DNA from 4 places in the Salinivibrio sp. KP-1 genome. Region 1 is predicted to be linked to each of the others. Evidence: predicted binding sites of a transcription regulator. Region 1 holds the regulator's gene; each other region holds the start of a gene.

Region 1 (8,111 bases):
TTGCTCAACCTTTTTACGGGTTGTGGCCGAGACCTTCTCAGGGTTCATCAGCGCGCGAGAGACGGTTGCTGTGGATACACCGGCAATGTGGGCAACGTCCTTCATTGTCGCCATAATGACAGTCCTCTTGTTATCTGTATTGTGAGATCAGACAGTTATTAGCTCGTCTGACCTGTTCTCTTAGCCAATTGCGGCCTTATTCTACCTAGCCTTGTCCGATTTAAACACGGACAAGCTAACACTTATTGCAATGAAAGTGTGATTGCTGTCGCTTTACTGCAAGGGAATGTTAAGAAAGGTCTTGCGGCTCGACATCTAATGACCACCTCACTTTACGCGACAGAGGGAGCTGTTGGATGGCCGGGAGCGCCACTTGGAGCCATTGCTGCATGATTTTTCGGCTGGGCGCTTGAATGAGGAGTTGCCACCGATAGCGACCCGCGCGTTTCGCCATGGCGGCGGGCATAGGCCCCATAATATGGCATTCATCCTGTTGAATCGGTGAGGTAACCAGCGTTTGACGCACCTGTTGTAAAAACTGCTGGACACTGTTTTCTTCATGCCCGTCGGCGCGAAAGAGACTAAGAAACGTGTAAGGCGGCAGCCACGCCTGACGCCGTTCATTTAACGCAGATTCGGCAAAGGCTTGATAACCTTTATGCACTAAAGATTGGATCAGGGTGTGCTCCGGATGGTGGGTTTGTAATAACACGGTACCCGGCTTACTGGCGCGGCCCGCTCGCCCGGCGACTTGTACCATCAATTGGGCCAAACGCTCAGGGGCACGAAAGTCATTACTGAATAGTGCCCCGTCCACATCGACTAAGGCGACCAGGGTGACGTTAGGAAAGTGATGGCCTTTGGCGAGCATTTGTGTGCCCAATAGAATTTGATACTCACCCTTTTCAATGTCGGCCAAGTAACCTTCAAGGCTCCCTTTTCGCCGGGTATTATCGCGATCAATGCGAACGGTATTGTATTCGGGAAACAACTCACCAAGCTGGGATTCGAGTTGCTCGGTACCGACACCGACACTAATAAGCTGGGTAGAACCACAGTCGCCACATTGGGGAGGCACACGTTTTTGGTGGCCACAGTGATGACAACGCAACTCTTGGTGTTGTTGATGAAGGGTATAGTAGGCATCACAGCGTTGGCAGTTCGCTAGCCAGCCGCATTCGTGACACATCATCGCGGGCGCATAACCGCGGCGATTTAAAAACAGCATCACCTGGTTACCTTGTTGCAGGTGCTGACGCATTTCAGCAATCAGCGGCGCCGACAAGCCAGCTTCGAGGTGATGGCCTTTGATATCGAGTATCCCTTGCCGGGCGGTGACCGCGTTACCAGGACGTTGCGTGAGCTTAAGGTACTGGTATTTGCCGGTTTTTGCGTTGTGTAAGCTCTCCAGTGATGGCGTTGCCGAGCCCAAGATCACCGGCACTTGTTCTTCATGCCCCCGCATGACAGCCAGATCGCGGGCGTGATAGCGAAAGCTATCTTGCTGCTTATAGGAAGGGTCGTGCTCCTCATCGATAATGATGATGCCAAGCTTTGCCATGGGGGTAAAAAGCGCTGAGCGTGTGCCAATCACTATCGCGGCTTGATTCTCCCGTGCGGCCAGCCAGGCGTTGAGACGGTCGGTATCGCTGAGCCCTGAATGCATCACGGTCACAGGAACAGCAAAGCGGCGCTCAAAACGGCGAATGGTTTGTGGTGTCAGGCCAATTTCTGGCACCAAGATGAGCGCTTGCTGGCCACGTGCGAGCACCGGCTCAAGCACATTGAGATACACCTCGGTTTTGCCTGAGCCAGTGATCCCCTCTAATAGCGCGCAGGCAAAACCATCGCCAGCATTGAGGGTGGCAACCGCCATCGCTTGCTCGTGATTTAACGTCGGCTTTTCTTCGGTCACCGCAAAGTTTTTTACCCAAGCATTGGCCTGAGAAGGGGGTGAGTAGGGCGCGATCCAGCCTTTTTCTGCCACCGTTTTTAGCACCGGCGTGCCGATATCTTGTTCGATTAAGTCGGCTTGAGTGGCTGGGCCGTGCGTGAGAAGCTGCAACACTCGGGCTTGTTTGGGGGCGCGGCTCAGACCTGATAGAGGTTGGTTTTGTCCTGACTCGGTGATTTGCCACCATTTTTGTTGCTGCAATGTCGCAGGGCGTCCTTTACGCAGCGAGGTTGGCATCACCGCCCCCATCGCATCTCCTAGCGGATGATGGTAAAAACGGCTCGCCCATTGCAGGAGATTGTATACCGCGGGGGTCCAAACCGGCTGCGTGTCGAGTACGGTATCAATCGCTTTGAGTTGGCTGGCTTCCACACTGGCCGTTGGCGACAAGCCGGTAACGATGCCAACTTTATGCTGGCGTCCAAACGGCACCTTGACGCGCCCTCCGATGATCGGATGCTGATCGTCAGCAATACGGTAATCAAAGGTTTTCGGCAAAGGGACAGGCAAAGCCACCTGAGCAAACTGTTCCATCACAACATCTTATTGGCCAGAAGGAATGTCAGTGTAACGGTTAGCCACACGTTGGCAAAGCCTTGTTGCACCGTAAGAGACACGCGGATTGCACAAAAAAGTTGCGAAAAAGAGGGCGCTTGATTAGAATTGCGCGCCTTAGAAAATGTTTGTTAACGACGTGTGGTGCCCGGCTTAGGATCGGGAGAGCGACACGGCCTTTAAGATGAGGTTATCCCTATGAAAGCTGGTATCCATCCAGAGTACAAAGCCGTCACAGCAAAATGCTCTTGCGGTAACGAATTCGCGTTCAGCACAACCCTAGGCAAAGACATTTACCTAGACGTGTGTGACAAGTGCCACCCATTCTACACTGGTAAGCAGCGTATCCTTGATACCGGTGGCCGTGTTGACCGCTTTAAGAAGCGTTTCGGTGCCCTTAGCAGCAAAAAATAAGCCGCTATTGACCGAATACAGAGAAGGGACGCATCAGCGTCCCTTTTTTGATCGTATCGTCCCTGTCATCGGACAACAGGTCCGAGCATCATCGCGAATGCGCTGTTAGTACTGGTGGACGTTTGCTCCCTGCGTTACCATCTTTTTTATTATACAAACCTTCCCTGTGTGGTTTGTAGAGTGTCTGACTAATATCGGTGACGCTTCCCTGTCGATATTAGTTTCCCCTTCACGATAATAATTAGGAACACTAGATGTCGGACGATAAACGCCAGCAAGCGCTGGATTATCATGCATACCCTACTCCCGGAAAAATTTCTGTTGAATTGAGCAAACCTGCTGACTCGGCCGCGGATCTCGCGTTGGCGTATAGTCCTGGCGTTGCTGAGCCTGTGCGTGAGATAGCGCAAGATGCGGATGCGGTTTACCGCTATACGGGTAAAGGCAACATGGTGGCGGTGGTCTCAAACGGCACCGCGATTTTGGGGCTAGGAAATTTAGGCCCCATGGCTTCTAAGCCTGTTATGGAAGGTAAAGCTTTATTGTTCAAGCGTTTTGCTGGCTTGGACTCGATCGACATTGAAGTCAAACACCGTACTATCGATGAATTCGTGGATACCGTGGCGAACATCGCGGATACCTTTGGCGGTATCAATCTCGAAGATATCAAAGCCCCAGATTGTTTTGAGATTGAAAAACAATTAATTGCACGTTGCGAAGTGCCTGTATTTCATGATGATCAACACGGCACGGCCATCGTCACCGCTGCCGGCATGCTTAACGCGCTTGAGCTGCAAGGCAAAGATATCCGCGAGGCGACGGTGGTGTGCATGGGCGCAGGCGCAGCGGCTGTTGCCTGTATGGAGCTATTAATAAAATGTGGCGCTCAGCGGGAAAAAATCTATATGTTGGATCGTAAAGGCGTGATCCATACGCGTCGTGACGACATCAACAAATACAAGCAGCTGTTTGCCAATAACACGGATAAGCGTACCCTCGAAGATGTGATTGAGGGCGCGGATATGTTCGTTGGCGTCTCCGGTCCAGACTTGCTCTCACCCGACGCCTTGAAGCTGATGGCAGATAAACCCGTGGTATTTGCCTGCTCGAACCCAGATCCTGAAATCCATCCGGATGTGGCGCATCAAGTACGCGATGATCTGATCATGGGAACCGGGCGGTCGGATTACCCGAATCAGGTCAATAACGTGCTCTGCTTCCCGTTTATTTTCCGTGGCGCATTGGATGTACGTGCCAGTGAAATTAACGATGCGATGAAGTTGGCAGCGGTAGAAGCCATTCGCAGCCTAGCCAAAGAGCCTGTCCCACAAACGGTATTAGACGCCGCCGGTTTGTCTTCGCTAAGCTTTGGCCCTGATTACATTATTCCCAAGCCAATGGACGCGCGTTTATTACCTAAGGTCGCCCGCGCGGTAGCGCTGGCCGCCGTGGAAACCGGCGTGGCTCGTATCGAGATGCCAGAAAACTATATGCTCGACAAGGCGTAATGCTTGAGCGTTAGGAAAAGCGCGGTGGAATAGAGCCTGAGAAGGCTGTACTGAGCACCTATCAATACAGAAAACCCGCCAATCGGCGGGTTTTTTTAGTATTCGCTATCGTCGAACTCGATACCAAGTTCTTCCATGATCCGACGTGCTTCAGCGGGAATGCTGTCGGGTTTATCCTTACGGATATCGTCATCGGTTGGTAGTGGTTGGCCGGTGTAGGCATGAAGAAATGCCTCACACAACAACTCACTGTTGGTCGCATGACGTAGGTTTTGCACCTGACGACGAGTACGCTCGTCGGTAAGAATTTTTAGTACTTTTAATGGGATAGAGACGGTGATCTTCTTTACCTGCTCTTTCTTTTTACCATGTTCGGCATACGGATTAATGTAGTCGCCGTTCCACTGCGCCATGTCTCACCTATCTTGATTATGGAATACCCAGAATGATGCTGCGGAGATTTTAGCTATATTAACCGCCACATGCAAAGGAGTATAGACGTCTAGAAGTGTTGACGTCCCAAAAAGCGCAGGGTAAGGTGGCAGTATGAAACCTGGATCACGCCCACCATGCGCAAACCAGACTAGCAAGGATAGATCATGACTGAGAAAAAAACCGACACTATCGCCGTTCGGACCGGGATTGGGACTGACACCCAGCACCATGCGGTGGTGCCTCCCCTGTACTTATCGACCAATTACCGTTTTCCGGCACTGGGTGATGTGCCTACTTACGACTACGCGCGAGGCGGCAACCCAACGCGTGCGCAGCTCGAACAAGCGCTGACTGACTTAGAAGGGGGCGCAGGTGCGGTGGTGACCAACTGCGGGATGTCGGCGATAAACTTGGTGCTATCTCTGTTGGAGGCTGGCGAGCATATTGTCGCCCCACATGATTGTTATGGCGGCACCTATCGCTTGCTCGAATCGCGTGCCAAACAAGGGATCTGGCAGGTAAGTTTTGTCGATCAATCGGACCATGATGCGTTGGACCAGGCATTGGCTAAACAGCCCAAGCTCGTGCTGGTGGAAACCCCATCCAATCCACTCTTACGCGTGGTCGATATCGCAGAAATATGCCAAAAAGCCCATCAAGTGGGGGCTTGGGTGGTGGTCGACAACACGTTTTTATCGCCAGCTTTGCAAACGCCTTTTGCGCTGGGCGCGGATATGGTGGTGCATTCGACCACCAAATTTATTAATGGCCATTCTGATATTGTCGGTGGCGCGGTGATCGCCGCGACCAGTGAACTTGCCGAGACATTGGCTTGGTGGGGAAATTGCTTAGGGGCGACGGGCAATGCATTTGACAGTTATATGACACTGCGAGGGTTGCGCACATTGGGTGCACGCGTTAAACAACACCAACACAACACTGAAGTGGTACTTAGCTACCTGCAAACGGTGTCGGCAGTGCGGAAAATCTACTACCCCGGGTTGGCCTCTCACCCTGGCCACCAAATTGCTGCGCGCCAGCAAGCGGGGTTTGGTAGCATGCTGAGCTTAGAATTGGATACAGACCAAGCCGGTGTGGCGCGATTTATTGATGGCCTCACGTTATTTGCCCTCGCCGAGTCTCTCGGGGGGGTAGAAAGCTTAGTGACGCACCCTGGTTCGATGACACACAGAGCCATGAGTGACGCCGCGCAAGCGGAGGCGGGCATCGCACCGACCTTGTTGCGTTTTTCCATTGGATTAGAAGATGCGCAAGATTTGGTTGCCGATTTGGCGAACGCCTTTGCCCGTTTAGAGGGTGGCACCCCATAGAGGCTGCGCTTCAGTGCGCGCCCCTTTACCGAGATCGATAGACATTAAGAGAGACCTTGCCATGCATGCGCAACCGACGGAAACGTCCCCCGAGTCACCACGCCAATTGCACAAGTTTGGTGGCAGTAGCCTTGCGAGCCCTGATTGCTATCGTCGCGTGGTCGATGTATTGACCGCGCATGCGAGCCAGCAAGACTTAATCGTGGTGTCCGCGGCAGGAAAAACCACTAACCAGCTGATCATGTGGTTAGCACAGTTAGACAAGGATGGGCGAGTGGCGCATGAGACCTTGCAAGCGGTGCGCGCCTTTCAGCAAGACTTGATTGAGAACTTGATTGATGGTGAACCCAAGCAGCAGCTGGTGGATGCACTTTACGCCGATATCGCCACCATCGCTTCGCTGGGCGATAACGGCCTGAGTGAAAGTGACAAAGCGTATGTACAAGGTTTTGGTGAGGTATGGTCGGCGCGTCTATTGGCTCAACTACTCACTCAGCATCAGCGCGCAGCGGTGATGTTAGATTCACGCCAGTGTTTGCGCGCCGAGCGTGCCGCTCAGCCAGAAGTGGATCGCGGTGCGTCTTGGCCTTTGCTGCAAAATCAGCTTTCGCAACACAGCCACACTCATGTGGTGATCACCGGCTTTATGGCGCAAAACCAAGCGGGAGAAACCGTGCTGCTTGGTCGCAATGGTTCTGATTATTCGGCCACTGTGCTGGGTGCGTTGGCCGGAGTGAGCCGTGTGACCATTTGGAGTGATGTTGCCGGGGTGTATAGCGCGGATCCACGTCATGTTGATAATGCGTGTTTGTTGCCTTTAATCCGTCTTGATGAGGCGGGTGAGCTGGCGCGTCTTGCCGCCCCCGTGCTGCATAGCCGAACCTTACAGCCGGTGGCGCAAAGTGCCACCGACCTGACTTTACGTTGTACGCATGCGCCGGATAGTGGCTCAACACGCATTGAGCGTGTATTAGCGACCGGGCGTGGCGCCAAGATCATTACGGCGTTGGATGATGTGAGTTTGCTGCAATTCGATGTGGCCCGAGGCCAGGATTTTCAGGCGATAAAGCAAGAGCTCAGCCGGATTTTGTCACAGCTAAAAGTACAGCCATTAGCAACCGATTACCAAGATGATCAATATCGAATTTTGTTGGCATTTACTACGGAAGTGGTTGCTCTGGTGATGGCGCAAATCCAAGACGCTGGCCTCTCCGCTGAGCTCAAACTACGTGAAGGCTTTACCATGGTAGCGGCCGTGGGGGCAGGCGTGGTGAACAACCCCGTTCATTGCCATGGCTTTTATCAACAACTCAAATCCCAACCGGTGGAGTTTATCAGTGAGTCAGCGTCTGGGCTCAGCATGGTTGCTATCCTTCGCCAAGTACACACTCAAGCCCTCGTCGCCAGCTTGCATGATGCCTTGTTTCAAGCTCAACGCCGTATCGGCTTGGTGTTGGTGGGGAAAGGCAATATTGGTACCCGCTGGCTAAGCCTCTTTGCCGAGCAAAAATCACACTTGGAAAAGCGTCATGGCAAGGAAGTGTCACTGATTTCAGTGGTGGACAGTCGCAACCAATGGCTTGATTTTGCCGGCATTGATGCCTCGCGGGTGTTGGATGGGTTTGATGAGCGTTGCGAGCCTTATTTTGATGATGAGTGGCTCACCCGTCTACTTAACCACCCGTATGATGATGTGATTGTGTTGGATGTCACCGCCAGTGCGTCATTGGCGTATTTATACCCGCGACTTGCCGAGCATGGCTTTCACTTAATCTCTGCCAACAAAGAGGCGGGCGCCGCACCCGCCGAGCAGTATCACGCGATTCAGCAGGCATTTAGCAAAACCGGCCGCCATTGGCTTTACAATGCGACCGTGGGAGCGGGGTTGCCGATTAACTACGCGGTACAAGATCT
Region 2 (8,111 bases), on a different contig from region 1:
GGCATGGAGCCCGCGGTCCCCCTTAACTATTACCCAGATGACGATCCTTCGCAGCCACCGTATGTGAGTTGGCGCAGCCATGGGCATTTACTGTTTGCCAACTGGCTAAACTATTGTGTTTACCAGCAAACGCCCTTTGACTTGGATGCCTTTTCCGCGTCTAACTTTACTCTTGATGAATAAAAAAGCGCCCGCGGGCGCTTTTGGGTTAGGGACTCGGTTAGCTTTGATGTTTATCCATTTCGTCTTGTGCTGCGTTTGCTTTATCAACCATGCCTGTCATGGTTGAGCCTTGCACCAAAATGGAGAACACCACCACCGCATAGGTCATGATGAGGATCAGCTCGCGAACATCGATATTTTTTTCCGGCACCACCATGATGCCAGCGGGCACGGCCATTGCCATGGCCAACGCAAGCCCTCCGCGTAAGCCTCCCCAGCTTAATATACGTACTGCCCAAGGGTTATAGGTTCGAAAGCGCTTAAAGCCGAGGTAACACACTTTCACGCTAATAAACCGGGCGAGAAGCACAATAGGCACCACCGCCGCCATAATGATCCAGTCTTCTTTATGGAAACTGATTTGCAGCAAGCTAACCCCGATGAGGAGAAAGAGTAGGCTGTTAAGAAATTCATCGACCAGTTCCCAGAAGTGGTCGAGGTGATCTTCACTTTCTTTAGAAAAGCCAATAAAGCGGGTCCAGTTGCCAATCATAATCCCGGCAACCACCATTGCCAGCGGGCCAGAGACATGCAGCATATCGGCCAGGACATAGCCAGCGCTGGGGATAGCCAGCGTTAATAGCAATTCCATCGAGTGATCGTTGGTGGCACAAATCAAGCGATGGAAAAGATAGCCAAGCACCAGGCCATATAAAATCCCGCCAACGGCTTCTTGTAAAAACAAGGCAATGGTACCGCCCACCGTCGGGTTGTTGTTGCCAAAGGCCAGAGTAAAAAGAGTCACAAAGATCACGATACCCACGCCATCATTAAATAGCGACTCTCCCTCTATTTGTGTCGTGATCCGCATCGGTGCTTGCAGTTTTTTCACAATGGCGAGAACAGCAATGGGATCGGTCGGCGAGATCAGCGCGCCAAATAGCAGGCAGTAGAGATAATCGAAAGGAATACCGATCAGCTGAAACACGCCCCAGATACCGGTGCCGATTAAAAACACAGAGACCAATAGCCCGCCGATCACCAGGGTCGTGATCTCCCACTTTTGGTCGGAGAAAGAGGGAAGCTTGACACCAATTCCCCCCGCGAAGAGCAAAAAGCCGAGGACGCCTTTGAGCAAAAAGGTATCGAAGTGGATATCTGTCAGTATTTGCTCGGCCATGGTTTTGAGTGGAATGGCTTGGTATTGACCAGCGATCACTATCAACAAAGACAGTAGGAGCGAGCTAGCGGTAATGGCGATGGTGGTTTGTACTCGACTGATTTTACTATTAATAAAAGCGATAAAGATGGCTGCAGCAGCCATAAAGCTGAGGATTGCGTAAGTTGACATGCCGCTTCCTAGTACAACGAGGGAATGAAAAAATGTGTCAAAATATTAATAGAAATCGTTGTCAAAACGAACAGCTGAATTGAAATAGATCAAAATAAATTGTTATTTATAGACGTCTAGATTTCCATTTTCGCTGTGGTAGGATGAAATGACTGCAACGAGGAAGATGATAAGCGTAATAGTATGGACCGACTGACACAGCAACTGCGCGACCGTATTCTAGTGATCGATGGTGGCATGGGCACCATGATTCAGGGGTTAGGGCTCAATGAGGCCGATTATCGTGGCCAACGTTTTAAAGATTGGCATTGTGATGTGAAAGGCAACAATGATCTCTTGGTGCTGACTCAGCCTGATAAGATCGCTTCGCTACACAGTGATTATCTGGCCGCGGGCGCGGACATTATTGAAACTAACACCTTTAACGCCACCCAAATTGCGATGGCCGATTACGACATGCAGGCGCTGAGTGCGGAAATCAACTTAGCGGCAGCCCGGCTTGCGCGTGAGGTCGCTGATGCGTGGACGGCGAAAACGCCAGATAAACCCCGTTTTGTCGCGGGTGTGTTGGGGCCGACCAACCGAACGTGCTCAATCTCACCAGATGTGAATGACCCTGGGTTTCGCAATGTCAGCTTTGATCAGTTAGTCGACGTGTACGCCGAGTCCACCGAAGCACTCATTGAGGGTGGGGTTGATATCATCATGTTGGAGACCATTTTTGATACCTTGAATGCCAAAGCCTGTGCGTTTGCGGTTGAAAAGGTCTTTGATGCCCGTGGGTTTCGCTTACCCATTATGATCTCCGGCACCATCACTGATGCGTCTGGACGCACCTTATCCGGACAAACGACCGCCGCCTTTTATCACTCGCTGCGCCATGTTGAGCCACTGTCGTTTGGCTTAAACTGCGCACTGGGGCCGGCTGAATTGCGCCAGTATGTCAAAGAGCTGAGCGACATTTGTGAGGGCTTTGTCTCCGTCCACCCCAATGCGGGGTTGCCCAACGCGTTTGGTGAGTATGACCTTTCTCCCGAAGAGATGGCGACACACATTGATGAGTGGGCGGCGTCAGGCTTTATCAACTTGGTCGGTGGTTGTTGTGGTACCACGCCTGAACATATTCAAGCGATTAGCGACGCGGTGAAAAAACATGCGCCACGCTCTCTGCCTGACCACCCTGTGGCCTGTCGCTTATCTGGGCTCGAGCCCCTGACCATTAATGCCGATAGCTTGTTCGTTAACGTGGGTGAGCGCACCAATGTGACTGGCTCAGCACGCTTTAAACGCTTAATCGTTGAAGAGCAATACGACGAAGCGCTGGAAGTGGCATTGCAGCAAGTGGAAAACGGCGCCCAAATCATCGATATCAATATGGATGAAGGCATGTTGGATGCCGAAAAGGCCATGGTGCGATTCCTCAATCTTTGCGCGGCCGAGCCGGATATTGCCCGTGTGCCTGTGATGATTGACTCCTCCAAATGGGAAGTGATTGAAGCTGGCCTAAAGTGCATTCAAGGGAAAGGCATCGTCAATTCTATTTCGCTCAAAGAAGGAGAAGAGGCTTTTCTGCACCAAGCACGTTTAGTCCGTCGCTATGGCGCGGCGGTGATCGTGATGGCGTTTGACGAACAAGGTCAAGCCGATACTCAAGCGCGGAAAGTGGAAATCTGTACGCGCGCTTATCATCTTCTGGTCGAGCAAGTCGGCTTTCCACCGGAAGATATTATCTTCGATCCCAATATCTTTGCGGTTGCTACCGGCATTGATGAGCACAATAACTACGCAGTCGATTTCATCAACGCCGTGGCTGACATTAAACAAACCCTGCCGCATGCCATGATCTCGGGCGGCGTCTCCAATGTGTCGTTTTCGTTTCGAGGCAACAACCCAGTCCGCGAGGCCATTCATGCGGTGTTTTTGTATCACTGCATCAAAAATGGCATGGACATGGGGATCGTCAACGCCGGTCAGTTAGCCATCTATGATGATTTAGCCGAGTCTTTGCGCCTGGCAGTAGAAGATGTGGTGCTCAACAAAGATGATGGCGCCACGGAGCGTTTATTGGAGATCGCCGACAGCTATCGCGATAGTGGGGAGAACGAGGTCGCGGAAACTGCGGAGTGGCGCAGTTGGCCGGTGGAAAAGCGGTTGGAACATGCACTGGTCAAAGGCATTACAGAGTTTATTGTTGAAGACACCGAGCTGGCTCGCGCCGCGGCAAGTAAACCTCTAGAAGTGATTGAAGGCCCACTGATGGCAGGCATGAACGTGGTCGGGGACTTATTTGGTGAAGGCAAGATGTTCCTACCACAAGTGGTGAAGTCGGCACGGGTGATGAAGCAGGCGGTGGCTTACCTTGAGCCCTACATCAATGCTGAAAAGCAGCAAGGACAGACCAATGGCAAGATCTTGCTCGCCACGGTCAAAGGGGATGTGCATGACATTGGCAAAAACATTGTTGGCGTGGTGCTGCAATGTAATAACTTCGAGATTATTGATCTCGGCGTGATGGTGCCGACCGATAAAATCCTGTCGGTGGCGCGTGAGGAAAACGTCGATATTATTGGTTTATCAGGCCTGATTACCCCATCGTTAGATGAAATGGTGAACGTGGCGAAAGAGATGGAGCGCCAAGGGTTTGATATTCCTTTGCTTATTGGCGGCGCGACCACGTCCAAAGCCCATACCGCGGTGAAGATTGAACAGCATTACCATGCGCCCGTGGTCTATGTGCCCAACGCGTCACGTGCCGTGGGGGTGTGCTCATCGTTGCTGTCACAGACTCAGCGGCCGGATTTTGTGGCCCGTTTAGCCAAAGACTATGCGGCGGTGCGTGAGCAACATCAACGCAAAACGCCTCGAACCGCTCCCGTCACCCTTGAGCAGGCGCGGGACAATAAGTGGCAAACGGACTGGGCAAACTATGCTCCTCCGCAGCCGTTGAAGCCGGGCGTGCATGTTTACGATGATGTCTCGATAGCGACCTTACGTCAGTATATCGACTGGACACCCTTCTTTATGACGTGGTCACTCAGTGGCAAATTCCCGGCGATTTTGGATCACGAACTAGTGGGTGAGGAAGCGCGCCGTTTGTATCAAGACGCCAATGCTTGGCTCGATCGTTTCAAGGCAGAAGGCTTGGTCGCCGCGAAGGGAGTGTGTGGCCTTTTTCCTGCCAACAGCGTTGAGGATGATATTGAAGTGTATACCGACTCGTCACGACAAACGGTGAGCACCATATTGAACCACTTGCGTCAGCAAACGAAAAAGCCACGTGGTGCCAACTATTGCTTGTCGGACTTTATTGCGCCAAAAAGCAGTGGCCAGCCGGATTGGATTGGCGCATTTGCGGTGACAGGTGGTATTGGCGAATATGCCTTGGCGGAAGAATACAAAGCGAAAGGGGATGATTATAACGCGATCATGATCCAGGCGGTCGCCGATAGACTCGCAGAAGCCTTTGCAGAGTACCTCCATCAGCAAATTCGGATTACCTTGTGGGGCTATGCGCCCGATGAGACGCTCGATAACGATGCGCTGATCCGCGAGCAATACCAAGGGATCCGGCCAGCGCCGGGTTATGCCGCCTGTCCTGAACACAGTGAGAAAGACAAAATTTGGCAATTGCTGTCGGTAGAAGCGCATACGGGGATGACGCTTACCGAAAGCTATGCCATGTGGCCGGGGGCGTCGGTCTCAGGTTGGTATTTTTCCCACCCTGAGTCACGTTACTTTGCGGTGGCGAAGATCCAAAACGATCAGCGAGACAGCTACGCAGCACGCAAAGGGTGGAGCAGCGAAGAAGCGGAGAAATGGCTCGGGCCGAACTTAAACGGCTAACGAAAGAAGCCAGCACATTGGCTGTGCTGGCTTTTTTATTATTCAAATAAGTCCGCGTGTAACCGCTGCACCACCTGGGTGGCATCGTCATCTTCAACCACAACACATACATTGTGGTTGCTGGCACCGTAGCAAATCATGCGTAGTTTATGTTGTGCTAAGGCACTGAAAACTGGTGCTGTTGCGCCAGCAGTATGATTCATATCATTGCCAATCAGCGCTACCACCGCCAGGTTCTCGCAGATCTCGACATGACATAACTGGGTCAGCTCGGCGATAGCCGCTTGTGGCAGCTGCGGCGCGTCGCCCTGAGTGTTGGTTTGATCAAGGGTTAAAGCGACACTGACCTCCGAGGTGGTGATCAAGTCCACCGAGATTTCAAATCGTGCCAAAACCTCAAAGACTTTGGCCAAAAAACCATATGCATGGAACATGTTTAAGCTGGTTAGTGTCACCATGGTTTGGTTTCGTCGTAAGGCGACGGCACGAAACAGCGGTGCCGAGCGCGCTTGCTCGCGGATCCAGGTGCCGCCTTGCTCAGGCGCTCTCGCGGCCCCGACAAACACTGGTATATGTTGGCGCACTGCAGGCAGTAAGGTGGACGGGTGCAGGATTTTGGCACCAAACGTGGCCATTTCTGAGGCTTCGCTAAAACTAATCTCACTGATTGGGCGCGCTTGTTCGGCAATCCGCGGGTCGGTGGTATAAATCCCGGGCACATCGGTCCAAATGGCCAAACTCTCTGCGTCTACGGCTTCGGCGAACAGTGCTGCACTGTAGTCGCTACCACCACGGCCTAAGGTGGTGGTTTGTCCGTGGGCATCCGCGCCGATAAACCCTTGGGTGACCACTCGATGTGTGGCTAAATGCGGAAGCAATTGGTCGTGGCACTGTGTTCGCGTCTGTTGTGGGTCAGGCTGGGCACAGCCAAACTGGCTGTCGGTGCGCAGCAATTCACGCGCATCTACTCTCAAAGCGGTTATACCTCGGCTGTTGAGCAAATGGGTGAAAATATGGGTTGAGATCAGCTCGCCGCAGGCAACTAACGCATCCGTTAGCGCTGTGTCAGGAATGATGGCCGCTTTTTCGGCATACTCGGCAATGGCGAGATGCCAGTGTTCGACGGCTGCTTGCGTGTTTTGGCAATCAGGAAGTTGCTGCAATATTGCTTGGTGAATGGCATTAATGGCGTCCAACTTGGCTTGGCGCACGTCAGGGTCGCTGATCCCTTTTGCGAGCGCGACTAAATGATTGGTCACTCCGGCGCACGCACTGATCACGATTAAACGGGTTTGCGGGTTTTGCTCGATAACCGCGGCGCTTTGCTGCATCGCCTCTAGCGTCCCGACACTGGTGCCGCCAAACTTAGCGACTGAAATTGATGGTAACGGGTTCACGTCCTTTTCCCCTTTTGAGCTCGTGCTCATTGATTCAATATATTCAAAAGTCAGTGGGGAACATCAGAAGTCACATCGTGACCGCGATAAATACCGCGACAAGGTAGGAAGAGCAAACGGCAGGCATTCTGCCAGAAGCGCTCCACCTGTCTGTCCATATGGATGACAAGTGACAGCCTGAAGGATTCAGCCTTCAAGGCCGGCAGCGTATCGACCCCGATCTTACGCCACCTCGGCATTGTCTCCCCTGGTTATCACGCTTAGGAGTGGGGCTCCGCCTGATAACTGCCTGAGAAATGCACCTCTTCTGCATGTTCAGTCATGGGTTGGTGACCGCATGAACAGTTTTAACATTACGGGTGTGGTCGCAGGGTGTCAACCGTGTTTTTGCTCTTGATGGGGGAGCACTTCCCAGCCCCCGCTTTGACTGAGGAAAAGGAGGCCATCGCGCCCTATCGGCACTGAAAAGAAACATAAATCGCCGCTAGCGATCACACAGTTCATGTGCCAGAGGCTAGGGGGATGGCGAAAAAATATGCTATAACGGTGAGCCTCGGTACCAACAACAAGGATTCGTGATGGCTCGTGCAATTTCCGATATTCAGTCTTTTCAACCCGTCGCTCGCACATTGATGGGGCCAGGGCCCTCTGACATTTACCCGTCGGTGCTGCAATCATTGAGCAAGCCGACATTGGGGCATCTTGACCCCTTATTCATTGGCATGATGGATGAGGTCAAGCAGCTACTGCAGTACGCTTTTCAAACCGACAATCCGTTTACCATTGCGGTCTCTGCACCCGGGAGTGCGGGGATGGAAGCCTGTTTTGTCAATTTGGTGGAGCCTGGCGACACAGTGATCGTCTGTCGCAATGGCGTGTTTGGCGACCGGATGCGAGAAAACGTGGAGCGTTGTGGCGCACATGCGGTCATGGTTGATGATGCCTGGGGCGATCCGGTTAATCCTGAAAAGGTTGAAGCGGCCTTGAAGGCGCACCCGGAGGCTAGCATTGTCGCATTTGTCCACGCGGAGACGTCCACAGGCGCTTGCTCTGATGCACAGGCCCTTGCCACCTTGGCACGTGAACACGGCTGCCTCACCATTGTCGATGCGGTGACCTCACTCGGTGGCGTGCCGTTGAAGGTGGACGAGTGGCAATTAGATGCAGTCTATTCAGGCAGTCAAAAATGTTTGTCGTGTGTACCGGGCTTGTCGCCAGTGACATTCTCGCCCCGTGCAGTAGAAAAAATGCAGGCGCGGACTCACAAGGTGCAAAGCTGGTTTCTCGATCAAAGTTTGGTGCTGGGGTATTGGAGCGGCGACGGCAAACGTAGCTACCACCATACGGCACCCGTGAAT
Region 3 (8,111 bases), on a different contig from region 1:
TATGGCATGCACGGCACGTCACACTACTTTATCGCTAACGCCGCCGCTGAGCAGCTTGGCAAGCCAGTAGAAGAAGTGAACATCATTAACTGCCACCTCGGTAACGGCGCGTCAGTTTGTGCGATTAAAAACGGTAAATCCGTCGACACCTCAATGGGTATGACCCCATTGGAAGGTCTGGTCATGGGCACCCGCTCTGGTGATTTAGATCCTGCAATTATCTTCCACCTGCACGATGCACTGGGTTACAGCGTTGAGCAAATCAACACCATGCTGACCAAAGAGTCTGGCCTGCAAGGCTTGACCGAAGTGACCTCTGACTGCCGCTTTGTCGAAGATAACTATGGCGAGAAAGAAGAAGCCACGCGCGCAATGAACGTGTTCTGTCACCGCCTTGCTAAATACGTAGCAAGCTACACCGCGACCCTAGACGGCCGTCTTGATGCGATTGTCTTCACCGGTGGTATCGGTGAGAACTCGGGTCCAATCCGTGAGCTCGTGCTTGAGCGCTTGTCGCTACTGGGTGTTGATGTCGACAAAGAGCGCAACCTGAAAGCGCGCTTTGGTGGCGAAGGCGTGATCACCACAGACGAAAGCCGTGTGCCAGCCATGGTGATTTCAACCAACGAAGAGTTGGTCATTGCGCAAGACACTGCGCGCCTAACTGGCCTGTAAGACCATTCCCAACGGCTGATTCTACTCAGCCGTTTTTATATTTGTGCCGGCCTGTCCGGCACGCCAATCAGATAGTAAGAGGAAGTCAACGTGTCCCGTACTATTATGCTAATTCCAATCGGCTCCGGCGTCGGTCTGACCAGTATCAGCCTCGGCGTAATGCGAGCGATGGAGCGTAAAGGCGTTCGCGTCTCATTTTTTAAACCCATTGCCCAGCCACATCACGGTAGCGACACCGATGTGACAGACCTGACGACAGAAATCATTCACGCCAACAGTGACATGAAAGTCGCCGAGTCGATGTCCATGAACCAGGCCGAAGATCTGCTGCGCTCCGATCAAGAAGACGTGCTGCTTGAAGAAGTGCTTGCACGCTTCACACGCGCCACCCAAAACACCGAAGTGGCGCTGGTTGAAGGCTTGGTCACCACGCGTAACCACCCGTTTGCCAACCAAATCAACTACGAGATCGCCAAGACGCTGGATGCAGAGATTGTCTTTGTCACCACACCAGGTACCGACAACCCAGCCCAGCTAAAAGAGCGTATCGAGTTTGCGTGCACCAACTTTGGTGGCAGCAAAAACGGCAATATCTCTGGCGTGATCATCAACAAGCTCAATGCGCCTGTGGATGATGCTGGCCGCACCCGCCCTGATCTGTCAGAAATCTTTGACGATGCAGACGGCGCGCGTCCAACTAACGTTGAAGTGATGCAGATCTTCAACTCGAGCCCAATCCGTGTACTGGGTTGTGTGCCGTGGAAAATCGACTTAATTGCCACCCGCGCCAGCGATATGGCCAAGCACTTGAATGCCACCATCATCAACGAAGGTGAAATTCACTCACGCCGTATCAAGAGCATTACTTTCTGCGCACGCTCTATTCCTAACATGGTTGAGCACTTCCGTCCTGGCTCACTGCTGGTGACCTCGGCAGACCGTCCAGACGTGATTGTCGCGGCCTGCTTGGCAGCGATGAACGGCGTAGAAATCGGTGCACTGCTGCTGACCGGTGGTTACTCTATCCCTGATCAGCTCAAAGCACTGTGTGATCGTGCCTTTGAAACGGGCCTACCGGTGTTCACCACCGCAGGTAACACCTGGCAAACCTCACTCAACCTGCAAAGCTTCAGCCTCGAAGTTCCGGCTGACGACAAAGAGCGCGTTGAGTTTGTGAACGACCATGTAGCCAGCCACATTGATGGTAACTGGATTGAGTCACTAAGCTCTGGCTCTAACCGCGAGCGTCGCCTCAGCCCACCGGCCTTCCGTTATCAGCTCACCGAGTTTGCGCGTAAAGCCGCCAAACGCATTGTGCTGCCAGAAGGTGACGAGCCACGCACCATCAAAGCCGCCGCTATCTGTGCCGAGCGTAAAATTGCTGAGTGTGTGCTTTTGGGTAACCCAGAAGAAATTAAACGTGTTGCCGATCAACAGGGCGTAACCCTGGGCGCAGGCGTTGAAATCATTGACCCAGTGAAAGCGCGTGACAAATATGTTGCCCGCTTGGTTGAGCTGCGTAAGAGCAAAGGCATCACCGAAGTGATTGCGCAAGAGCACCTGGAAGACACAGTGGTACTGGGTACCATGATGCTAGAAGCCAACGAAGTGGACGGTTTGGTTTCTGGTGCCGTGCACACCACGGCTAACACCATTCGCCCACCGCTGCAGATCATCAAGACAGCGCCGAACGCCTCTTTGGTGTCGTCGGTCTTCTTCATGCTGCTGCCTGAGCAAGTGCTGGTTTACGGTGACTGTGCGATCAACCCGGATCCAAACGCGGAACAACTGGCTGAAATTGCAATTCAATCCGCCGATTCTGCCGCAGCATTCGGTATTGAGCCGCGCGTGGCGATGATCTCTTACTCGACCGGTAGCTCAGGCAAAGGGGCTGACGTGGATAAAGTTCGCGAAGCGACCCGTCTTGCCAAAGAGAAGCGCCCTGATCTCGTGATTGATGGCCCACTGCAGTACGACGCAGCAATCATGGAAAACGTGGCTAAGTCGAAAGCACCGGATTCACCGGTTGCCGGTAAAGCGACCGTGTTTGTCTTCCCAGACTTGAACACAGGTAACACCACTTACAAAGCGGTACAACGTTCTGCTGAGCTGGTGTCTATCGGTCCAATGCTGCAAGGCATGCGCAAGCCGGTGAACGACTTGTCGCGTGGCGCACTGGTAGACGACATTGTTTACACAGTGGCCCTGACCGCTATCCAAGCGAAACAAGCGGAAGACAACGGCCAAGTGTAATTTTCACCACGCCCTGTCGGGATAAAACCAAAGCCAGCACCTGTTGCTGGCTTTTTTGCGTTTGCGTTCACAACGTGACATGCCAACGCGATCTAGCATGGCGTATCCATTCTGGTTTTGGAGTCGATGATGGCTAACGAATTCGATCCCGTCACACTACGGCATACCCTGCACCAAACCCCTGAGCTTTCTAATCACGAAGCCCTCACCGCCCGCACCATCGCCGCCCAATTGCGGCAATTTGGCTTTCACCCTGCCACTGATATCGGTGATCACGGGATCCTGGTTACCATTCAAGGCGCGGCACCAGGGCCCACCACCTTGCTACGTGCCGATTTCGATGCGCTGCCGATTGAAGAGCGTGGATCACAGGCTTACTGCTCCCAGCACCCAGGCGTGATGCATGCCTGTGGCCACGATGGTCATACCGCGGCGTTGCTGGCCGTCGCCGCCGAGCTTAGCCACATTCCGCCCGCTCGTGGCACTGTGCTGCTCGCCTTTCAGCCTGCCGAAGAAACCGGCGAAGGCGCAGCGCGTATGTGCGAGTCCCCCGAGATTGCCAACGTGCAGATTGATAACGTCTACGCCTTTCACAATCTCCCCGGCTTTAATCAGCATCAAATCGTGGTGCGCCCCGGCACCTTTGCCTGCGCATCAACCGGGGTCGCTATTGAGCTGTACGGAAAAACTTCTCATGCCGCCTACCCAGAGCGTGGGATCAGCCCCGCCAGTGCGATGACAGGCGTGATGCATACCCTGACACAACTGCCCGACGCCTACCCAGACGCCAACAGCCTCGTTACCTTGGTTCACGCCCAGTTAGGAGAGCCCGCCTACGGCGTCGCACCCGGCCAGGCGACCGTGATGGCTACCTTGCGCAGTGATGACAACGCCTGCTTTCACGCCATGAAGGCCGACTTAGTCGACAAAGTAAACACGCTCGCGGCTCGGGCAGGATTAACGGTCAATGTTAGCTGGCATGAACCCTTTATCGCGGCCGAGAACAGCACACACCATACGCAGCATGTGGTCAATGCCGCGCAGTCGTTAGGGTTAGCGGTTCACAGGCTCACCGAGCCCATGCGTTGGTCGGAAGATGTGGCCGAATTTCTTGCTCGTTGGCCAGGGGCGTTATTTGGCATTGGCAGCGGTGAGCATCATCCACAGCTGCACAACCCTGATTATGATTTCCCAGATGCGATTCTCCCCACCGCCAAAGCGCTCTTTACCGCGTTGGTCGCTGAGCATCACGGCTGCATCACAGGCTAATCACGTCCTACCCCAGCGCCAGCCAAACGCCAACACCCACCATCAAGGTGCCGGCGACCCGGTTGAGCAGTTGCACGTTGCCTCTTTGCTGCAAAAATCGACGCAACGTGCGACCACCGCTGGCGTAGAGCATCAAGCAGCTAAATTCAGTCAGCAGAATAATCAACACCAGCACACTTAACTGGCTAGGCAGCGCCAATTTAGGATTAATAAATGGCGGCAACAGCGAAATCATAAACGCCCAGCCTTTGGGGTTGGCAATTGCGGTGACAAACCCTTGGGTCGCTAATGACCACGCTGATGCTTCACTGGGGCTAGCGTCATCATCCTCAGGAATGGCCATTTTCCCGCGAGATCGCCACATTTGTACCCCAAGAAACGCCAGATAGGCACCACCGACGTATTTGAACACCTGAAAGATTGACGGATAGTTAAGCATCATTGCCGCCACCCCGATCACCGAGGCAATCGCTACTAGCCCCACGCCAATTAACTCACCCCACATCATATGCAGGCTACGCTTAACCCCGATGGTCATTCCCAGCGTCATCGAGAGGGTCATACACATCCCAGGTGTCACGGACACCAGAAAAAAGGTCGGGATGAACAAGGAAAGCATGGTGGTATCAATCAAAGCAGTTGGCATAAAGCGTAATCAGAACAAAGCACTACAGGGGCTTCTAGTAAACGCCCTTTATCGTTTGAGATCAAGCCTACTGTTGAGTTTATAACCAAGCGATTGGACTTATTGCCATTTAGACGTCCAGAAGTAAAAATATCCATTGACTTAATTTTGACTAACTCATAGCATCAATAACCAGAGCGACAGCAAGAATGTGGCACAAGCCGCTGAGTGAGTCTGCTGTGATCAAATTATTCGCCAAGGACATGTGATGATTGAGATAACCAACCTCAACAAGGTATTCGAACTCGGGGAACGCCGAATTCATGCCCTTAATAACATCAACTTATTTATTCCCAAGGGGAAAGTATTTGGTGTGATCGGTGCCTCCGGTGCAGGGAAAAGTACCCTGATCCGGATGGTTAACCTGCTCGAGCGCCCAACCAGCGGCTCAGTCAAAGTGGGTGGCACTAACCTCACTGCGCTACCCAGCCGCCAGTTGACCCAAGCGCGCCGTAAAATCGGGATGATTTTCCAACACTTTAATCTGCTCTCGTCACGCACCGTGTTCGACAACATCGCCCTGCCGCTTGAGCTAAGTGGCTCGAGCCGCGATGAGATTGAAACACGCGTGAGCGAACTGCTCGATCTGGTCGGCTTGGCCGATAAGCGTGATGTGTATCCTGCCAGCCTCAGTGGCGGACAAAAACAACGTGTCGCCATTGCCCGTGCATTGGCACCAAGCCCTAATGTCTTGCTTTGTGATGAAGCCACCAGCGCACTGGATCCCGCCACCACGCAATCCATTCTGTCGCTGCTGCAAACCATCAACCAAAAGCTCAACCTCACCATTTTGCTGATCACCCACGAAATGGACGTGGTCAAACGTATCTGTGACGACGTCGCTATTATTGGCGATGGCGAGCTCGTCGAGTCCGGTCCGGTGGGCGAGATTTTTGCGCACCCCAAATCCGACTTGGCCAAACAATTTATTCGTTCAACCCTCGACTTGTCAGTGCCGCATGATTTTGCCCAGCGCTTACAACAAGAATACTTCGAAGGCAGTTACCCCTTGGTGCGCCTCGAGTTTACCGGCGCAACGGTCGATGACCCATTAATCAGCCAGATCTCGCGTCTGTTTGATATCGACATCAGCATTTTAAGCTCAGATATCGACTACGCCGGCGGCGTGAAATTCGGCCTACTCCTTGCGGAAATCATGGGTCCAAAAGAGGCGGTTGAAAACGCCATCACTTACCTCAACAAGCACCATGTCAACACGGAGGTACTCGGCTATGTTGATTGATCAACTCACTCACTGGGTCAATGAAAACAGCGCCCTTATCAACTTGCTCCTCGAAGCCACTGGCCAAACCCTGTACATGGTGTTTGCCTCCGGGATCATGGGGTTTGTGATTGGCATCCCATTGGGCGTGCTACTGCATGTGACCAAACCCGGTGGTTTGCTGGGTCAGCCACAAGTTAACCAGGTGCTTGGCGCAATAGTGAACATTGGTCGCTCCATCCCCTTTATTATCTTGCTGGTGGCGATTATCCCCTTTACCCGCATGGTGGTTGGCACCTCAATCGGTACCGCAGCGGCGATTGTGCCGCTTACCGTCGGCGCGATTCCATTTATTGCCCGCTTGGTTGAAGGGGCGTTACTCGAGTTACCGGCTGGGCTAGAGGAAGCGGCCAAAGCGATGGGCGCGAACCCGCTCCAAATTATTTGTAAAGTGCTGATACCTGAAGCACTGCCGGGCATCATCAATGGCGCCACCATTACCTTGGTCACCTTGGTGAGCTACTCAGCCATGGCCGGTGCCGTCGGCGGTGGTGGCCTTGGGGATGTGGGCATCCGCTATGGCTATCAACGCTTTGATACCACCGTCATGCTGATCACCGTTGTGATGCTGGTGGTCTTAGTACAAGCGATTCAATCTTTTGGTGATTACTTGGTGCGACGCGCCGATCACCGCTAAATCAAACACAATAATGACGAATATGTTCCAAACAGGGAGACAGACAATGAAAACCACCATTAAAACGCTACTCGCCACCCTTGGCCTTGCCTCAACTTTGGTGCTGACTGGCTGCGGTGAGAAAGAACAAGCCGCAACCGATAATAACAGCATCACCGTGGGCGTGATGGCCGGCGAAGAGGCACAAGTAGCTGAACATGCGGTGAAAGAAGCGAAAAAGCTCGGTCTTGATGTAGAGCTAGTGACCTTTACCGATTACGTCTCGCCAAACGCGGCACTGGACGATGGTTCGGTCGACGTGAATGCTTTCCAGCATAAACCGTACTTAGACGCACAAATCAAAGACCGTGGTTATGAATTTGCGATTGCCGGCAACACCTTTGTGTATCCGATTGCAGCGTATTCTTACAAGCTAGATAGCGTCGAGGATCTACCAGAAGGCGGTAAAATTGCGGTACCAAACAACCCATCGAACCTGGGCCGTTCACTGGTATTGCTTGAGCAGCAAGGCATCATCAAGCTCAAAGAAGGTGCAGGCATCAACGCCACCAAACTGGATATCGTTGAGAACCCGAAAAACGTAGAAATCATCGAGCTAGAAACCCCACAACTGCCTCGCTCGTTAGAAGATGTAGACTTGGCTATCATCAACAACACCTTTGCCGCCGGCGTGGGCCTGACGCCAAACAAAGACGGCATCTTTGTTGAAGACAAAGAGTCACCCTACGTGAACCTGATTGTGGCGCGCAAAGACAACGTCGACGCTGAAAACGTCAAAACCTTCGTTAAAGCCTACCAAACCGACGCGGTTTACAACGCCGCGATGGAAATCTTTGACGGCGCCGTGGTAAAAGGCTGGTAAGCCACTACGCGTAACATACTGAAATGATTAAGCCCGTGCTGAAAAGCGCGGGCTTTTTTTAGTGGTGAGAGGTATCAAAATGTAACTCTCCCCAAAAAACAGACCCTACATACTTGAATAGGAGGGGTGCTGTTCATCTTATACAAGATTCTGGTATGTTGATTCCAACATTACGGCTTCAATGACTGGCATCACTGATTAAATACCCTACTATGCAAATACCCAACATCGATGTGACATCTCTTTATATTCTCAAGTACTTACTCGAGGAAAAGCATGTGTCCAATACCGCACTTCTACTTAATACCAGTCAATCATCTGTCAGCCGAGCACTACAAAAAATGCGGATTTTTTTCGATGACGAGCTCTTGGTGCGTACAAGTTTTGGCTTTGCCCTCACTCCCAAAGCCGAAGATATTAAGCAAGATATCTCTTCTTTAATCATTAA
Region 4 (8,111 bases), on a different contig from region 1:
CAATAAGTTATAAACCGCGCCTTGCAGTTCAATGGCATCGCTGAGCTGATAGTTCATCCCAGCATCCACCAAGGTGTAACTTGGCTCTATATTGCTGCGAGAAGATGGACCTGTCACAGGATCCATTTCTTCGCCACGATAGGTCACACTCACCCAAGGATTCAGCCTTTCCGTGGCTTGCCAATTGACTTCACCATACGCGAGCTGCTGGGGAATTTGCGTTAAAGGCTGCCCCTTATAATCACCGGTTTTTTGCTCTGAATCGGTATAGGTATAGCTGGCACTCACATCGAGCGTCTCCGTGACTGGCACGAATAGGCTCGCTTCAACCCCTTGAGTGACCGCTTCGTCGACATTAATCCGATAGGTTGGATCTGAGCCAAATTGATTAGGGCCATCCGTACACACCGAGGTTGGGCAAGCCACTCGGGTGATCTTATCTTCAAAGTCATTATGGAATGCGGTTAACGAGCCACTGATCCCCGAATCGCCTTGATAGTTGATACTGACTTCTGAGTTAACAGAGGTTTCGGGCTCCAGATCGGGGTTGCCATAGATATTTCCCCCACGACTCACTTGCGCCCAATTCGGGGCAATTTCGCGCAGTTGCGGTGAACGGAACCCGGTCGCCACGCCTCCTTTCACCACCCAGTCGCTGTTGAGTTGATACACGCCGTACACACGTGGGCTGGCGTGGTAGTCGTAGTTTTCATCATGATCGACACGTAACCCGAGGGTCAGACTAAATGGCTCAATCACACGCCACTCATCTTCGACAAATAAAGCCGCTTGTGTATTATCAATCTCAGTTTGGCTCGACGCTTTATTGGAGGTAAAGTCCTCCAACTTCGCTTTGTTCACTGAGCCACCGACCGTCAAAGTGTGTGTTTCAAAATCACGAATGAGACGGGTTTTAAACTCGGTGTTCTTAATCGTCATTTCACGACTTTTATTGCGGCTTTGCTCGTACTGTAAGTGTGAATCTGACCAGCCCCACGTCCAATGCCCTTCATGCCCAAGGGCGATTGATTGCCGTCGATATTCATTGTTGCTGTTTTCACATTGGTTGCGTCGACACTGGCTATCATCCGTGGGAACGGTTTTGCCTATGTGGCCATTTCGCTCTTGCGAACTCGCGCCCAAGTCCAAGGTCCACTGTTGAAAATCGCTGGCATCATAAGTCAACGAGGTAGAAAGACTACGTAAAGATTTGTCCTCGTAACCAGAGAGAATATCGTCTTCTTGGCGTTGAACGTTTTGACCCGATACCGTCATCCCTAGCTTATCGCTTAAGGCGCCAGAAAGGTAAAAATTGGCGCTTTGTTCATCGCCTGATGCGCGTTTTTCTTGAAGTAAGGTGCTTAATTGCACGTTGCCATGCCATTCATGTTGTTCACGACGAGTAATAATATTAATCACCCCACCGATGGCATCTGAGCCATACAAGGTCGACATCGGCCCCCGAATCACCTCGATACGCTCAATCGCTTGAAGGGGGGGCAACCAGCCTTGTTCAATACCCGGGCCATCGCTATTCGGACGTGTTTCTCGGCTCGTCATACGCTTTCCGTCCACCAGCATCAAGGTATACTTGGAGCCCATTCCACGAATGCTGATATCCTTGGTGTCACCGCCCCCTGTAACCACGACACCAGGAATACGCTTTAATGCGTCCGTGACATCACGATAATAACGATCTTCAAGTTGGTCACGGCTAATCACACTGATACTCGCTGGCGCCTTTGCCGTGGCTTGTTCAAACCCTGAGGCAGTGATCACCATGGTTTCCGTGTTTTGATCGCCTGCTTCTGCCGCATGAATGGCACTCACAGGCATACCGGCTAATACCATCCCGAGCACAACGGGACGAAGACAACTGGACATAATCAACTCCATTTTGTGATAATAGTTATCATTTGTTCATTGAGAATTATTCACATAGATGCACAGACGCCTAGCCCCATAAAGGGAACATCTCGTTCCATTTATAGAACGAGATGATTTCTCTCCTTCTGGACAGCCGACGTGACGTCTTACTGGCGTTAAAAGGACAGTTATGCAGGATTTTTCTTCGATCCGTTCGTTTGCGGCTTTGTGTCATCATCAAAGCCTTACCGCTGCCGCCAAGGCATTGGGCCAACCCAAGTCAACGGTGAGTCGTCGCTTGGCTCAACTGGAGGCCGACCTAGGCCAGCCTCTAACGCAAAGACAAGGCAATAGACTGGTCTTAACAAAAGCGGGGGCGATATTTGCGCGATACTGCCATCAAATTCTTGAGTTAGCAGAAAAAAGCGAAGAGGCAATACAAGATTTAAATAATCATCTTCAAGGGGCGATAGAAGTGATTTGCCACCCCGGAATGATGCGCGGCTGGGCGGGTCCATTGATCAGTACTTTTCTCGCTGAGCACCCTCGAGTATCCATCACATTGACGAGTGAAGTCAGCGCACAACGTATTCAGTCGGCCGATCTTATCATCTGGGCAGGAGACATCATGCTGCCGGTCAATTGTCGCTCATATCAGCTCGGCCATTGGCAATATGGTATTTACGCTGCGCCAGATTATGTCAGCCAATATGGCCCGTTTACACACCCTAGCATGCTCGATGAACACCCTTGGCTCGATGTATTTGCCCTTCGCCGACAAGGATTGACGCTCTATGACCAAGACAACACCTATCACTTAAGCGCCATGCCTAGCCGCTTTAATTGCGACATGATAGCGATTCAGTTAGATGCCATCGCAGATGGGCAGGGCGTTGGATTGCTGCCGATTTGGAGCGCCACTGGCTATCAACACCATCATCCTGATAGAATCACGCGGTGTTTGCCCCAATGGGCCTCAGCGCCGGTTCCGTTGCGTCTTTACTGCAGCGCTGGCCGTCTTCCTCTGCGTGTCGAATCACTGGTGCACTGGCTGCAAGAAGCGGTTCCCTCACCTTGGTGTTCACTGAATCCGCAGCAAGCATGCCATGAGGTGTAAGCGTGCCTCAGCCAATTTTGCTATACCTTAAAGACACACCCATATGCATCAACTGACTTGCGTTTATCACAATTACGAATAAAATAGACGTCTAGAAGTTAAAACATCTGAGATGATCGGCGATGCCCTTTGTTACGTATCGCCAATCTCCTTGATAACCAATGAGAGTGTCACATGGCGAAGCACCTGTTTACCTCAGAGTCCGTCTCTGAAGGCCATCCTGATAAAATCGCAGATCAGATTTCTGATGCTGTTTTGGATGCCATCCTTGAGCAAGACCCCAAAGCACGCGTTGCCTGCGAAACCTATGTTAAAACTGGCATGGTAATGGTAGGCGGGGAAGTGACGACCTCGGCATGGGTCGATATCGAAGAGCTCACCCGTCAAACCGTTCAAGATATTGGTTATGTCCACTCTGATATGGGCTTTGATGCCAACTCTTGTGCAGTATTGAACACCATTGGTAAACAGTCGCCCGACATTAATCAAGGGGTTGACCGCGCCGATCCGAAAGATCAAGGGGCCGGGGACCAAGGGATCATGTTTGGCTTTGCCACCAACGAAACCAATGTGCTGATGCCTGCCCCCATCACCTATTCACACCGTTTGGTCGAGCGTCAGGCGCAAGTACGTAAAAACGGCACGTTAGACTGGTTACGCCCAGATGCGAAAAGCCAAGTCACCTTTGCGTATGACAACGGTAAAATTGCGGGTATTGATGCCGTCGTGCTCTCAACACAGCATTGCGACAGTATTTCAACCGACGATCTGCGCGAAGCGGTGATGGAAGAAATCATCAAGCCAGTATTGCCGGCACAATGGCTGACCAAAGACACCAAGTATTTCATTAACCCAACGGGCCGCTTTGTGATTGGCGGACCGATGGGCGATTGTGGTTTAACAGGCCGTAAAATCATTGTCGACACCTATGGCGGTGCAGCCCGTCACGGTGGCGGAGCTTTCTCGGGTAAAGACCCCTCAAAAGTGGATCGCTCTGCCGCGTATGCCGCGCGTTACGTGGCCAAAAACATTGTCGCCGCAGGGCTTGCTGACCGTTGTGAAATCCAGTTGTCTTACGCGATTGGCGTTGCGGAACCCACTTCTATCATGGTGGAGACCTTCGGTACCGAAAAAGTGGCCCCAGAAGTGATCACTAAAGCGGTTCGTGAACACTTCGACTTACGCCCGTATGGTTTGCAAGAAATGCTGGATTTATTACAACCCATCTATAAGCAAACGGCTGCATATGGCCACTTTGGTCGCGACATCTTCCCCTGGGAGAAAACCGACAAAGCAGCGCTATTGCGCGACTTTGCCAAGCTCGGGTGATCTCCACGTACTCATTGCTTGTAAGGGAAGCTTCGGCTTCCCTTTTTGATCGCCACTAGGATCGCCACACTATGTCTTCTGCTTCTGACGCATTCGCCTTTGACAAGACCGCTTGGTCACCTGATGCATTACAGCAAGCGGCTAACACGCGTGTTTACCAGTGTATTGATGCGGCTAATCGTCAATTAGGCACCCAGCTACACTATCCTGCGATTGGCTTCACACTACGGGGTCAATCCGCTGGCACCGCGCACCCCACGCAATGGCGTGTTAGGTTTAACCCGATCCTTTTACAGCAGGCACCAGAGACCTTTTTCGACGAAGTGATCCCTCATGAGGTCTGTCATTTGGTTACCTTTGCGCTATACGGTCGGGTAAAACCACATGGTCCTGAGTGGCGTTCGCTAATGACCCAGGTATTTAACGCCCCTGCCAATACCACCCACCAGCTTGATATCAGTGCCGTGCAAGGCAAAACCTTCGCGTACCAGTGTGAGTGTGGCCCTGTTGCCTTATCCATTCGCCGCCACAATAAAATACAGCGCGGACAAGCCACCTATCGCTGCAACCGCTGTAAACAGCCACTAGTGAGAAACCTTGACGCCTTAGAATAATTTGTTTTTTCACCACTCGACCCCATATTAGTGACAAAGCCTATCGCCCCCGTAGCCATGTTACACTGAGGGCGAGATGACCATGGAAAACGAGCACAATGCGAATTCCTCGAATTTATCACCCAACGCCCTTGCCATCGCAAGGCGATGTGACACTGAGTGGCGAAGCTGCCAACCACCTCGGTCGCGTCCTACGTATGCAACCTGAACAACCGATTTTGCTCTTTGATGGCAGTGGTGCGCAGTTTCCCGCTATGCTGACGGAAGTCAGTAAAAAGCAGGTTGTCGCGACCATTACCGCTTGCGAATCACACAGTGTCGAGTCACCGCTTGACTTTGAACTCGGCCAAGTGATTTCACGTGGTGAGAAAATGGAGTTTACCATTCAAAAATCGGTCGAATTAGGCGTGAATACCATCACTCCCCTTTTATCGGCTCGATGCGGAGTGAAACTCAATGCTGAGCGACTCGAGAAAAAACGCCAACAATGGCAAAAAATCGCGATTGGCGCCTGTGAGCAAAGCGGCCGTAATGTGGTGCCCACCATTAACCCGGTGATCAATCTAGACACATGGTGCCAGCAGGCGTTTGATGGCTTAAAACTGAACCTTCATCCGCGTGCCCCCTACTCTATCAATACGCTGCCCGACGCCCCCGACAAGCTACGCTTGCTCATTGGCCCAGAGGGCGGATTGTCTGATGACGAGATTGCAATGACACGCGAACACGGCTTTGAAGAGATCCTACTCGGCCCACGCGTGTTGCGAACAGAAACCGCGGCGCTCACCGCCATCACGGCCCTTCAAGTCCGTTTTGGCGATTTGGGTTAACCGGCAAACAGGAGAAACATGATGAAAATAGGTGTTGTGATGGACCCCATCGAGGCCATCAGTGTGAAAAAAGACTCCACGTTTGCCATGATGCTGGCAGCACAAAAACGCGGCTGGGAAGTGCATTATATCTTGATGGAAGATATGTCAATGCAGCAGGGTGAACCATACGCTCGCACCCACAGTGTGACTGTGATGGATAACCCTGACCATTGGTACCAAATCGACCAAACCCAAACCCTCGCATTGCGAGAATTTGATGCCATATTGATGCGCAAAGATCCGCCGTTTGATACGGAATACATCTACGCAACCTACATGTTAGAGCGGGCTGAGGAAGCGGGTGTATTGATTGTTAACAAGCCGCAAAGTTTGCGTGACTGCAATGAAAAGCTTTATACCGCGTGGTTCCCAGAGCATACGCCGACCACTTTGGTGACCCGTCGTGCCGACGAAATTAAAGCATTCCAAGCCGAACACGGCGATGTGATTTTAAAACCACTCGATGGCATGGGCGGCGCGTCTATCTTTCGAGTCAAACAAGGCGATCCAAACCTGTCGGTGATTATTGAAACCCTGACCGAGCATGGCCAACGTTTTTGCATGGCACAAACTTTCGTCCCTGACATCAGCAACGGTGACAAGCGCATCTTAATTGTTGATGGCGAACCGGTTCCCTACTGTTTAGCCCGTATCCCGGCCGACGGTGAAACGCGCGGTAACTTGGCTGCTGGCGGCCGTGGCGAAGCGCGTCCTTTATCAGAGACTGATTGGACAATCGCACGCGCGATCGCTCCGACATTGAAAGAGAAAGGGCTGATATTCGTAGGGCTCGACGTGATTGGCGACAAGCTAACAGAAATCAACGTCACCAGTCCGACCTGTATTCGCGAGATTGACGCCGCGTATGACATTTCAATTGGTGACATCTTGATGGAGGCGATCGCCAGACGCTGCGCCTAATTTGAGGAGGCGCAGCGCCTCCTTCATTATCTAAAACATCAATCTTCGCGCATACTCAAGGTACGCGCACCAACAGGAGACGGCGATATGGATCTGAAAAATCATTTTTTAATCGCGATGCCCAGTATGGCTGATAGCCGTTTTCAGCATGGTGTCATTTATGTCTGTGAGCATAGCCATGATGGGGCAATGGGACTGATGATTAACCACCCCATTAATTTGTCTGTCGGCAAAATGCTGGATCAAATTGACGTCGAGCGCCAGCTCCCCCTTTCAAGCACCACAGAGAGCTTGTCTCAACCTGTGTTGTTTGGTGGTCCTGTCTCCGAAGACAGAGGCTTTGTGCTGCATCCTGCAACCTGTGAGTATGGCACCAGTATTCCCCTGTCTGATCAGCTATCGGTCACGACCTCAAAAGATATTCTCTCGATTCTCGGCACCGAGCAACAGCCAGAGCAATTTCTGGTCGCGCTGGGCTATGCAGGCTGGGAGCCGGGACAGCTCGAGCAGGAACTGGCCGACAATAGCTGGCTAACACTGGAAGCCGATCCCAAGGTCATTTTTGATACCCCCGTTCACCAACGTTGGCAAAAAGCGCTCGATCAGCTCGGCATTGACGCCGCAAACCTCTCATCACAAGTAGGACATGCATGAACGCACAAACCATTATTGGATTTGATTACGGCGTCAAAAGCATTGGCGTTGCCATCGGCCAGTCGCTAACTGGCACCGCTCGCCCTTTGTGTGCCTTAAAAGCCCGAGACGGGATCCCAAATTGGGATGACATTGAAGCCATACTCAAAGACTGGCAACCCGATTATCTGGTGGTAGGCTTGCCGCTTGATTTACACGGTCAACCTTTAGAGACCATCACGCCAAGGGCAAAGAAGTTTGCCAACCGCCTGCATGGACGTTTCGGCTACCCAGTTGAGCTGCACGATGAACGCCTATCTACCCGTGAAGCGCGTGCGGATCTGTTTTCCCGCGGCGGGTATAAGGCGCTAGGAAAAGGCGCCGTCGACGCCCAATCTGCGGTGGTGATTATCGAAAGCTGGTTTGAGCGTCAATACACAGATTGAGTGGACGTTATCGCCTCCTGCGGCGCAATCACGCCTTGGTTCTCTAGCTGTGCCATCGCTTGCGCCATGGTCTGCATGCCATGCGCGGTGCCGGTTTGCATCATGGAGGTGATTTGCGCCACTCTATCCTCTCGGATCAAGTTACAAATCGCTGACGTCACCGTCATGATTTCATAAGCGGCAACACGCTGGCCTTGGACACTTTTGACAAGCTGCTGAGAGATCACCGCCCGCAGTGAAGCAGACAGCATTGAACGTACCAAGGGTTTATCACTGCCCGGAAAAACGTCAATGATACGATCCACACTTTTAG

The links. The regulator MetJ, encoded in region 1, represses methionine synthesis genes. The targets are predictions, from matches to a motif close to TTAGACNTNTANANGTCTAA.
Region 2: a site for MetJ is predicted at 1,622-1,641, ahead of metH (methionine synthase). Genes of this name have one in related genera too.
Region 3: a site for MetJ is predicted at 4,953-4,972, ahead of metN (methionine ABC transporter ATP-binding protein MetN). Genes of this name have one in related genera too.
Region 4: a site for MetJ is predicted at 3,067-3,086, ahead of metK (methionine adenosyltransferase). Genes of this name have one in related genera too.

What each region holds. Positions count from the first base shown of each region.
Region 1 is NZ_LAQR01000036.1:118,717-126,827, forward strand. It holds partial or broken gene cytR (DNA-binding transcriptional regulator CytR) at 1-120, opposite strand, end outside; gene priA (primosomal protein N') at 290-2,491, opposite strand; gene rpmE (50S ribosomal protein L31) at 2,708-2,923, shown strand; gene WN56_RS09330 (malic enzyme-like NAD(P)-binding protein) at 3,178-4,431, shown strand; gene metJ (met regulon transcriptional regulator MetJ) at 4,527-4,844, opposite strand; gene metB (cystathionine gamma-synthase) at 5,031-6,197, shown strand; gene WN56_RS09345 (bifunctional aspartate kinase/homoserine dehydrogenase II) at 6,259-8,111, shown strand, end outside.
Region 2 is NZ_LAQR01000002.1:1,866-9,976, forward strand. It holds gene metA (homoserine O-succinyltransferase) at 1-183, shown strand, start outside; gene WN56_RS04450 (sodium:proton antiporter) at 221-1,513, opposite strand; gene metH (methionine synthase) at 1,697-5,356, shown strand; gene lysC (lysine-sensitive aspartokinase 3) at 5,395-6,783, opposite strand; lysine riboswitch at 6,881-7,068, opposite strand; gene WN56_RS04465 (alanine--glyoxylate aminotransferase family protein) at 7,332-8,111, shown strand, end outside.
Region 3 is NZ_LAQR01000001.1:820,758-828,868, forward strand. It holds gene WN56_RS03670 (acetate kinase) at 1-675, shown strand, start outside; gene pta (phosphate acetyltransferase) at 781-2,928, shown strand; gene WN56_RS03680 (amidohydrolase) at 3,055-4,197, shown strand; gene WN56_RS03685 (LysE family translocator) at 4,205-4,843, opposite strand; gene metN (methionine ABC transporter ATP-binding protein MetN) at 5,091-6,125, shown strand; gene WN56_RS03695 (methionine ABC transporter permease) at 6,115-6,801, shown strand; gene metQ (methionine ABC transporter substrate-binding lipoprotein MetQ) at 6,848-7,663, shown strand; gene WN56_RS03705 (LysR family transcriptional regulator) at 7,876-8,111, shown strand, end outside.
Region 4 is NZ_LAQR01000041.1:10,615-18,725, reverse strand. It holds gene WN56_RS11125 (ligand-gated channel protein) at 1-1,884, opposite strand, end outside; gene WN56_RS11120 (LysR family transcriptional regulator) at 2,057-2,983, shown strand; gene metK (methionine adenosyltransferase) at 3,158-4,312, shown strand; gene WN56_RS11110 (SprT family zinc-dependent metalloprotease) at 4,384-4,926, shown strand; gene rsmE (16S rRNA (uracil(1498)-N(3))-methyltransferase) at 5,025-5,756, shown strand; gene gshB (glutathione synthase) at 5,775-6,719, shown strand; gene WN56_RS11095 (YqgE/AlgH family protein) at 6,807-7,373, shown strand; gene ruvX (Holliday junction resolvase RuvX) at 7,370-7,798, shown strand; gene WN56_RS11085 (type IV pilus twitching motility protein PilT) at 7,783-8,111, opposite strand, start outside.